3 regions of the Janthinobacterium sp. GMG1 genome follow, and region 2 is predicted to be linked to each of the others. Evidence: predicted binding sites of a transcription regulator. Region 2 holds the regulator's gene; each other region holds the start of a gene.
The links. Region 2 encodes sigma-54, which starts transcription at its own class of promoters, with help from an activator protein. Its sites were predicted from a motif close to TGGCANGNAANCTGCTTT; they were not measured.
Positions count from the first base shown of each region.

Region 1: prpB (methylisocitrate lyase) is a predicted target of sigma-54. The motif match lies at 1,824-1,841, and genes of this name have one in related genera.
Region 3: SJI03_RS20010 (EDSAP-1 family PEP-CTERM protein) is a predicted target of sigma-54. The motif match lies at 1,351-1,368, and genes of this name have one in related genera.

Region 1 is NZ_JAXQNT010000005.1:183,017-186,374, forward strand. It holds gene SJI03_RS15665 (MBL fold metallo-hydrolase) at 1-801, opposite strand, end outside; gene SJI03_RS15670 (hypothetical protein) at 968-1,204, shown strand; gene SJI03_RS15675 (hypothetical protein) at 1,327-1,575, shown strand; gene prpB (methylisocitrate lyase) at 1,904-2,791, shown strand; gene prpC (2-methylcitrate synthase) at 2,872-3,358, shown strand, end outside.
Region 2 is NZ_JAXQNT010000002.1:596,716-600,073, forward strand. It holds gene lptA (lipopolysaccharide transport periplasmic protein LptA) at 1-88, shown strand, start outside; gene lptB (LPS export ABC transporter ATP-binding protein) at 88-843, shown strand; gene SJI03_RS07710 (RNA polymerase factor sigma-54) at 848-2,326, shown strand; gene hpf (ribosome hibernation-promoting factor, HPF/YfiA family) at 2,396-2,758, shown strand; gene SJI03_RS07720 (3-hydroxyisobutyryl-CoA hydrolase) at 2,894-3,358, shown strand, end outside.
Region 3 is NZ_JAXQNT010000007.1:318,994-322,351, reverse strand. It holds gene SJI03_RS20015 (glycosyltransferase) at 21-1,253, shown strand; gene SJI03_RS20010 (EDSAP-1 family PEP-CTERM protein) at 1,442-2,425, shown strand; gene SJI03_RS20005 (EDSAP-1 family PEP-CTERM protein) at 2,533-3,358, shown strand, end outside.

The DNA of each region.
Region 1 (3,358 bases), on a different contig from region 2:
CAGCTTGCCCGCATTGATGTTGACCTGGATGGCGGGCAGGATCAAGGTCGGCATGTCGAGGGTGGCATCGCGGCTGGTGCGCATGGCCACGAATTGGTCTTCCGTGATGCCGTCGCGCAAGTGGATGTTGCCTGCGCGCTGTTCCGCCACCGTCACTTCCCAGCGCGCCTCGCGGCCATTGGGCGGGTAGTCGTGGCACATGAACAGCCGCGTTTGCGGCGGCAGCGACAGCAAGCGCTGCGCGGAGCGGTACAGCAGGGCAGCGGAACCGCCGGGAAAATCGCAGCGGGCCGAGCCCACGTCCGGCATGAACAGGGTGTCGCCGACAAAGACGGCGTCGCCGATCTGGTACGCCAGGTCGGCCGGCGTGTGGCCGGGCACGTGCAGCGCGCGCACTTCCAGCTTGCCGATATGAAACACCTGGTCGGGCGCGAACAGCTGGTCGAATTGCGAGCCGTCGGCCCTGGCGTCATCCTGGTGGTAGACGGCCGCGAACGCCTGCTGCACCGTCTGGATGGCGGCGCCGATGGCCACGTCGCCGCCCAGCTGCTGCTGCAGGTAGGGCGCGGCGGAAAGGTGGTCGGCATGCGCATGGGTTTCCAGCAGCCAGCGGCACTGCAAGCCGTGTTCGCACACGAAGGCGATCACCTTGTCGGCCGAAGCGGTGGACGTGCGGCCCGCCTTGGGATCGTAGTCGAGCACGGAATCGATGATGGCGCAGTCGCGGCCATCGGCCTCATACACAACGTAGGTGACGGTGGCGGTGGCGGGGTCGAAGAAAGCTTGGATTTGTGGAGTCATCACGGCGGCAAGGGACGGGCAAGGGAAGGGCATTATATCGCCAGAGTTCGCTAAAAAAATGCTGAAAATGGACATTTAACATGCGAAAAACAGATAAGCGCCCGTCACAGTCGTGCGCACCCTGACGCTTGCTGCATGGTAACCTCATTCTTCCAAGGAGGAATTCATGAACGATATCACTGCACGCAGCGAACAGTACCGCGGTTTTACGATTTCCGTGACCCCGCAAAAGGATAACGACGATTTATGGGATTTTACCTACCGCCTGCAGCGTGAGGGCGAGCCGCAGGCGCAGGCGATCACGCGCAGCCGCACCCTGGGCGGTTACGCGGCCCCCGAGACGGCTTGCACGGCTGGCCTGGAAGTAGCGAAGACGGAAGTGGATAATCTGCTGCGCCCTTGAGCCAGCGTAAATCGTTTAGCCCGAAAGTGAGCGGACTACGGCTGGCGCGTGAAACACGTCGCTGCCAGCCGCGCTTCATGCTACGATTTCCACTATTGAGTCAGTCACGAAGGAGGCACCCCATGGATAGCAGTTCTAAAATTCACTATAAAGGCTGGGAAATCGTTCCCCTGGCCGTGCCCACCACCGATGGCAAATGGTCGGCCAGTTGCGATATCGAACGCGCCACCGCGGAAGGCCTGGAAGTATTCGAAGGCTCGACCATGCAATTCGTGCGCGACGACGAGGACGGCGCGATTGCCGCCGCCTGCGAAGAAGCCGTGCGCCAGATCGACAATATCATCGCCAATCCGCTGGTTAGGCTGGCCTAGTTTTACTTCGAAATATCACTCTCAGCCGGCGCTCGCCGGCTGTTTTTTTTATTCCCGCTCTTTTTCTGCCTGTTGCATGTTTCATTCAATGTTTCAAAATGAATTTCTTGAAACAATTATGAAACATTGTTGACGCCAAACGTGACATCGCTGTTCCCTCGCGTGACAGCCACGCTGCGTGGCCGCTACAGCCGTTTGCTCGCCTTTTCGCTCTGCAACAACGGGTTTTTCCTCTGGTCGAAGGGTCCTGGCACGGCATTTGCAATACCCATGCTCATAGCCACTCCGTGAAACATTCGGGACCATCCGAAACCCATAAGGTGAACACATGACTCAATACTCAGCAGGTGCCGCATTCCGCAAGGCCGTCCAGGAAGAATCCCCGTTGCAAGTCGTCGGCGCCATCAACGCCAACCACGCCTTGCTGGCCAAGCGTGCCGGCTACAAGGCTATCTACCTGTCCGGCGGCGGCGTCGCGGCCGGCTCGCTGGGTTTGCCCGACCTGGGCATTTCCAGCCTGGACGACGTGCTGACCGATATCCGCCGCATCACTGACGTGTGCGACCTGCCGCTGCTGGTCGACGCCGACACGGGCTTCGGTTCGTCCGCCTTCAACGTGGCGCGCACGGTGAAATCGATGATCAAGTTCGGCGCGGCCGGCCTGCATATTGAAGACCAGGTGGGCGCCAAGCGCTGCGGTCACCGTCCTGGCAAGGAAATCGTGAGCAAGGAAGAAATGGTCGACCGCATCAAGGCCGCCGTCGATGCGCGCACGGACCCGAATTTCGTCATCATGGCGCGCACCGATGCGCTGGCCGTCGATGGCCTGGAAGCGGCGTTGGAACGCGCCGTCGCCTGCGTCGAAGCGGGCGCCGACATGATCTTCCCGGAAGCCATCACGGATCTGGACATGTACGCCACCTTCGCCAAGGCCGTCAACGTGCCGATTTTGGCCAACATCACGGAATTCGGTTCCACGCCGCTGTTCACGCTGGACGAATTGCGCAGCGCGCACGTGGGCCTGGCCTTGTATCCGCTGTCCGCCTTCCGCGCCATGAACAAGGCGGCGGAAAACGTGTACCAGGCGCTGCGCCGCGACGGCACGCAAAAGAATGTCGTCGACACCATGCAGACGCGCATGGAGCTGTATGAATCGATCAATTACCACGACTTCGAGCAAAAGCTCGATGCGCTGTTCGCCGCGCAAAAGAAATAAGCAGAAATAAGCAAGAAGCAGGGGCCGCATGCCGGCCCCGCAGTGACGCAACCGAGACTAGTCAATTTTTGGAGAAATCAATGAACGCACCGCAAGCCGCCACTTTCAAGCCTAAAAAATCCGTCGCCCTGTCCGGCGTCACCGCCGGCAACACGGCGCTGTGCTCGGTCGGCAAGACCGGCAACGATTTGCATTACCGCGGCTATGACATCCTGGACGTGGCCGACAGCTGCGAGTTCGAGGAAATCGCCTATCTGCTGGTGCACGGCAAGCTGCCGACGTCCGCCGAACTGAAAGGCTACAAGGCCAAATTGAAATCGCTGCGCGGCTTGCCGTCGGCCGTGAAGCTGGCGCTGGAAGCGCTGCCGGCCGCCGCCCACCCGATGGACGTGATGCGCACGGGCGTGTCCGTGCTGGGCTGCACCCTGCCGGAAAAAGACGACCATAACGCGCCGGGCGCGCGCGACATCGCCGACCGCCTGATGGCGTCGTTCGGCTCCATGCTGCTGTACTGGTACCACTACAGCCATAACGGCAAGCGCATCGAAGTGGAAACGGACGACGACT
Region 2 (3,358 bases):
CGGCAGCGTGCGCATGGTGATCCAGCCGAAGACCAAGGCGCCGGCAGCGGAGAAAGCGCCGGCCACGCCCGCGCCAGGAAAGAAATAATGGACAATACACGTTGCGGCAGCACCCTGATCGTTCGCGGTCTGCAAAAAACCTATGGCAAGCGGCAAGTCGTGCATGATGTTTCGCTGCAAGTCGAATGCGGCGAAGTGGTGGGTTTGCTGGGCCCGAACGGCGCCGGCAAGACCACATCGTTCTACATGATCGTCGGCCTGGTGCCGTCCGATGGCGGCAGCATCGATATCAGCGGCGTGGACATTTCCAGCCTGCCGATCCACCGCCGCGCGCAGATGGGCCTGTCCTACCTGCCGCAGGAAGCATCCGTCTTCCGCAAGCTGACGGTGGAAGACAATATCCGCGCCGTGCTGGAAATCCAGACCGTCGAAGGCCGTCCGCTGACGAAGGCCGAGATCGAGGAGCGGCTGGATAAATTGCTGGCTGACTTGCAGATTGAAAAGCTGCGCGAGAACCAGGCGCTGTCGCTGTCCGGTGGCGAACGCCGCCGCGTGGAAATTGCCCGTGCGCTGGCCACCGATCCCCGTTTCGTGCTGCTCGACGAGCCGTTCGCCGGCGTCGATCCGATCGCCGTGATCGAGATCCAGCGCATCGTGCGTTTCTTGAAGGAGCGCAATATCGGCGTGCTGATCACCGATCATAATGTGCGCGAGACGCTGGGTATTTGCGACCGTGCCTACATCATCAACCAGGGCTCGGTGCTGGCGTCGGGACGCCCCGACGACATCATCGCGAACGAGTCGGTACGCCGGGTCTATCTGGGCGAACACTTCCGCATGTAAGCCAATGAAACAATCATTGCAGCTGCGCACTTCGCAGCACCTGGCACTGACGCCGCAGTTGCAGCAATCGATACGCCTGTTGCAATTGTCTACCCTGGAATTGCACCAGGAACTCGAGCAATTGCTGACGGATAATCCCTTGCTTGAACGCCTCGACGATCCGCTCGACCGTTCGCTGCGCCTGCTGTCCGACGGGGCCTTGAGTTCCACGGCAGCGCCGGCCGAAGCGCCACCCCAGCCGCCAGGCCAGGACGCGCCCGCCGCGCCGGCCGAAGCGGAAACCTTTGATGGCGAGGCGGGCGACAGCCCGGCCGCCGCCGAGGGCGGCGACAGCGACTGGAGCGAGGCGAGCCGGGGCAAGGCGCCCGACGATGAAGATTCGCGTCCGCAACTGGAGGCCCATCACTGCACCCTGCGCGAGCACCTGATGGAGCAGATGCGCGTGACGGTGCTGGAATTGCGCGATCGCGCGCTGGTCGAGCTGATCATCGACGCGCTCGACGACAATGGCTACCTGGAAGAGTCGCTCGACGACATCCTGGCACGCCTGCCGGAAGAGCTGGAAATCGACGCCGACGAGATGCGCACGGCTTTGTCGCTGCTGCAAAGTTTCGATCCGCCCGGCGTGGGCGCGCGCAATGCGTCCGAATGCCTGGCGCTGCAAATCAAGCGCTTGCCGCACATCGCCATGGTGACGCGGCGCATGGCCCTCGTCATCGTCGAAAAGCACCTGGCCTGGTTTGCCCAGCGCGATTTCAACAAGCTGAAAAAAGCCCTCGATTGCGACGATGAAGACTTGCGCGAGGCGCAGACGGTGATTCGCCAGTGCAATCCGCATCCGGGTGCCGTATTCGCCTCGGACGTGTCCGATTACGTGGTGCCCGACGTCGTCGTCAAGCGCGCGCGCAATGGCTGGCAAGTGACCCTGAACAACGACGTCATGCCGCGCCTGCGTGTCAACGCCATGTACGCCAACTTGCTCAAGCAGGGCAAGGGCGAGGGCGCCATGGGCGCACAGTTGCAGGAAGCCAAGTGGCTGATCAAGAATATGCGCCAGCGCTTCGACACCATCCTGCGCGTGGCACAGGCGATAGTAGAAAGACAAAAGAACTTTTTCTCGCATGGGGCCGTTGCCATGCGCCCCCTTGTGCTCCGTGAAATAGCTGATACACTGGGTTTACACGAGAGTACTATCTCGCGGGTAACAACTCAAAAGTACATGCTGACCCCGCACGGCATGTTCGAGTTGAAATATTTCTTTGGTAGCCACGTCGCCACCGAAGCGGGGGGCGAAGCGTCATCGACGGCGATACGGGCATTGATCGTGCAACTGACAGGAGCAGAAGACCCTAAAAATCCTTTATCCGACAGTAAGATTGCGGACATGCTGGGGGAACAAGGCATGGTGATTGCGCGACGTACTGTTGCCAAATACCGGGAAGCGTTGAAAATTCCGCCAGTGAGCCTGCGTAAGTGTTTGTAAGTTTTTTTCGGTTCCTCTGCGGGCCGGATAGGATGGACCGCACGAACCCGATCATCTTTAGGAGTGTGTATGAATCTCACCATCAGCGGACATCATCTCGAAGTGACACCAGCCATCCGTGAATACGTACAAACGAAGCTGGAGCGCGTGAAACGTCATTTCGATCAAGTCATCGATATCGCCGTGATTCTGACCGTGGATAACCTCAAAGAGAAAGAAAAACGTCAAAAGGCTGAAGTCAACCTGCGTTTGAGTGGCAAGACTGTCTATGTGGAAAGCTTGGCGCACGACCTGTACGCCGCGATCGATACCCTGATCGACAAGCTCGATAGGCAAGTGATGAAATACAAAACCAAAGTGCAAGGGCACGGTAAAGAGGCGATCAAGCATCTGCCAGACAACTCCGAGGAAGAAGCCGTCGTCGCCGTCTAAGGCCACCCGCTTCCAGCAGTTGTGATCAACTAAGGGCGCACATCTTGCGCCCTTTTTTGCGCCTGGACCTGTTGAACGCAATCTTCCCCGCGCAGGCGCTAGAATGTTTGCACTTTCACTTCTTTCCTGCCTGCCATGAGCGACTTCGTCCAGACCTCCATCCGCAACCGCACCGGACACATCGTGCTCGACCGTCCGAAAGCCTTGAATTCCCTGTCGCTGGAGATGGTGCGCGCCCTGAGCGCGGTCCTGCTGGCCTGGCGCGATGATCCGCACGTGGACGCCGTCGTGATCCGTTCCAGCAGCGAAAAAGCCCTGTGCGCCGGCGGCGACATTCGTTTCTTTTACGATGCGGGCCTGGCCACGCCGCAAGGCGGCAGCGCCCTGCTGGAAGATTTCTTTACGGAAGAATACGCGTTAAATCATGTGATCCATTTCTATCCGAAACCGTATATCGCCGTGATGGATGGCGTGGTGATGGGCGGCGGCATGGGTGTGGCGCAAGCCGGGCCCGGCAATCGCCTGCGCATCGTGACGGGCCGCACGCGCATGGCCATGCCGGAAGTCAATATCGGCCTGTTCCCTGACGTGGGCGGCAGT
Region 3 (3,358 bases), on a different contig from region 2:
TGCGAGTGCAAGCGATCCCCATGGCGCGCAAGAAAATCCTCTTCATGGCCGAGGCAGTGACCCTGGCCCACGTCGGCCGCCCCCTGAGCCTGGCCCAGGGTCTGGACGAGAACGAGTATGAGGTGCATTTTGCCTGCGCCGATGGCTATGACTTTTGTTTCAAGCACGCCCCCTTCCGGCGCTGGCGCATCGACAGTATTTCATCGCTGCAATTCCTGCAGGCACTGGCCCAGGGCAAGCCTGTCTACACGGAAAGCACCCTGCACGCGTATGTGGAAGACGACTTGCGCCTGCTCAATGCCGCCCAGCCCGATCTCGTGATCGGCGACTTCCGCCTGTCGCTGTCCGTCAGCGCGCGCCTGCAGCGCATTCCCTACATTACCGTCAGCAATGCCTACTGGAGTCCCTGGGTGCGCCAGCACTACACGGTGCCCAGCCTGCCCCTGACAGGCATGCTGCCCATCTGGCTGGCCGATCCGATGTTCCGCCTGATCCGCCCGCTGGCCTTCGCCGCGCATGCCGTGCCCCTGAACCGCGTGCGCCGCCGCCACGGCCTGCCATCGCTGGGCAGCGACCTGCGGCGCATCTATACGGATGCCGACCACACCTTGTACGCGGACATTCCGCAACTGTTCCCGCCACACGCCATGCCGTCCACGCACGACTACCTGGGCGCCGTCATCTGGGCCCCGCCGCTCGACTTGCCGGACTGGTGGCAGCGCCCGGAGCTGAGCAGCGGACGGCCCATCATCTATGTCACCCTGGGCAGTTCCGGCCAGGGGCAATTGCTGCCGCGCGTGCTGCGCGCGCTGGCGCCCCTGCCTGTCACCGTATTGGCAGCCACGGCCGGCACCATCCGCGTCGACGCCGTGCCGCCGAACGCCTATGTCGCGCCCTTTCTGCCGGGCGATGCGGCCGCCCGGCGCGCCAGCCTGGTGATCTGCAACGGCGGCAGCCCCACCAGCCAGCAGGCACTGACGGCGGGCGTGCCCGTCATCGGCATCGCCGGCAACCTCGATCAATTCCTCAACATGCGCGGCATCGCGGGGGCCGGCGCCGGCCTGCTGCTGCGTGCAGACCGCTTCCAGGAAACCACCCTGCGCCATGCCGCCACGCGCATGCTCGACGATGGCCGGGCCAGGCTGGCGGCGCGTCAGCTGGCCACGGCCATGCGCGACTATGTTCCCGCGCAACGCCTGCTGCCCCATCTGCACGCCTTGCTGGGTCCGTTGCCGCAAGGCAGCCAGCCTTGACGGGCGGCGTCGGTTTTTCTTACAGCACGTCCGGCAGTACCTGCAGCACGTCAACAAAAGCACGCCAAGTCCTTGATTTCAAAAGAACCTCATGCGTTGGCATGGAAGTCGCTTAAGTCTGGCCATGAGCACCTGCCGACAGGACTCAGGCAAGACTTCCAGACTCACTCAACCACGAGGTGACTACAATGAAACTCTCGAAACTGAAACTGCTTCCGGCCGCAGCGGCACTGGCCATGCTGTGCGCCGCCGGTAGCGCACAGGCGGGTGCCTACGGCTATGCCTACAACAACATCTACGGCCTGCAGATCGCCGCCGCCACGGGTTCCATCACCGCCCTGAACAGCACCACGATCTCGCGCGCCACGGCTACCCTGAATGGCGTCAGCGTCATCAATGGCGGCCCCGGCCTGCTCGACTCGCCCCGCGCCGCCGTCGGCGCCGTGACCAAGGGCGAGAATAATTTCACACAACAAGGTGCCGCGGGCAACTACTCGCGCGGCGATGCGCAGATCGTCAGCACGCAGTTCCCCTCGTTCCCGCCCGGCTCCACCTCCACGCAAGCGGTGAACGTGGCCGAGGCCCACCTGGACGGTCCTTCCGGCACGGCCGATGCATCCGGGCGCAACGGCTCGACCACGGGCTTCTCCGTCAACTTCGTCGTCGGTTCGCCCACGGCAACGCTGAGCTTTGACTTCTTCTCGTCGCCATTCATGCAAGTCTTTCTGCAAAGCACAGTGGGCCAGCTTTCCACCGCGACGGCCAACCTGGTGATGACCATCACCATCACCGACTCGACCGGCGCGACCGTCTTCAACTGGACACCCGATGGCGTCATCGGCTCCGGCATCTTCGGTGGCACGGAATCGGCCGATGCGGCCAACCTGAACACAGGTTTGGCGACTAACTTCCTGACGCGCGGCAACCTGTTTACGTATGACCCCACCGGTTGCGGCACGCCCACGGGCACGGGCGTGGGCACGGCTTGCGGCGGCCACTTCGCCTCCGTCAGCAATGCTCTCGCGACTGGCAATTACACCCTGACCCTGAATGCGGTGGAAAGCGTGGATCTGGTGAAACAGCAAGCGACACCGGAACCGGGCACCCTGGCCTTGCTGGGGCTGGGTCTGGCTGGCCTCGGCTATGCCCGCCGCCGCAAAGTTGCCGCCTGACCAGGCAACAGGGGGGCTTCACAGGCGAGGGCGTGTCCTCGCCTTTTTTATGTGGCAAGCCTGTCGGTTTTCCTTACAACGCGGCCGACCAGGAGATGAGGATTTTCATGACTACCTTTTTATGCACCCGGCTGCCAACGGCCCTGCTGGCCTTGCTGTTGCTGGCCAGCAGCGGCACTGCCAGCGCCGCCGCCTACGGCTATTCGTACACCAGTGTCTTTGGCCTGGTCATCAGCAATCCCTCCGGCTCCACCACCTTGCTCAGCAACATCGACCTGTCGCGCACCACCGCCACGCTCAATGGCAGCAGCATCATCAATGGCGGCAGCAACGAAATCGATGCGCCACAAGCGAAACGCGGCGCCGTGAGCAAGGGAGAAAACGACTTTACCCGGCAAGGCATGGGCAATGCCTCGTATGCGCGCGGCGAGGCGCAAATCGTCACCTCGCAAATCCCCCCCTTTCCACCGGGCTCGACCAGCACGCATACCGTGAATGCGGCGGAAACCTTCCTGACGGGCACCGGCAGCGCCGACGCCTCCGGACGCAATGGTTCCAGCACCGCGATGACCGTCAATTTCGTCGTCGGCCAACCGGGCGCAACCATGGCCTTCGATTTCCAGGCCCTGCCCTTCATGCAACTGTATCTGGACGCGCTGGCCGGCACGGGCTCGGCGGCCACGACGAATATGGCGATGACATTTACCATCATCGATGAAAATGGCCAGATCGTCTTCAACTGGGCGCCCGACGGCAAGCTCGGCTCCGGCATCCTGGGCGGCACCGAACTGGCCGATGCCGCCAACCTCAATACCGGCTACGCGCAAACGCCGCTCACCAGCGGCAGCGTGTTCACCTACGATCCCAGTGGCTGCGGCGCGCCCACGGGCACCGGCATCGGCACGACGTGCGGCGGGCAGTACGGCGCCGTCA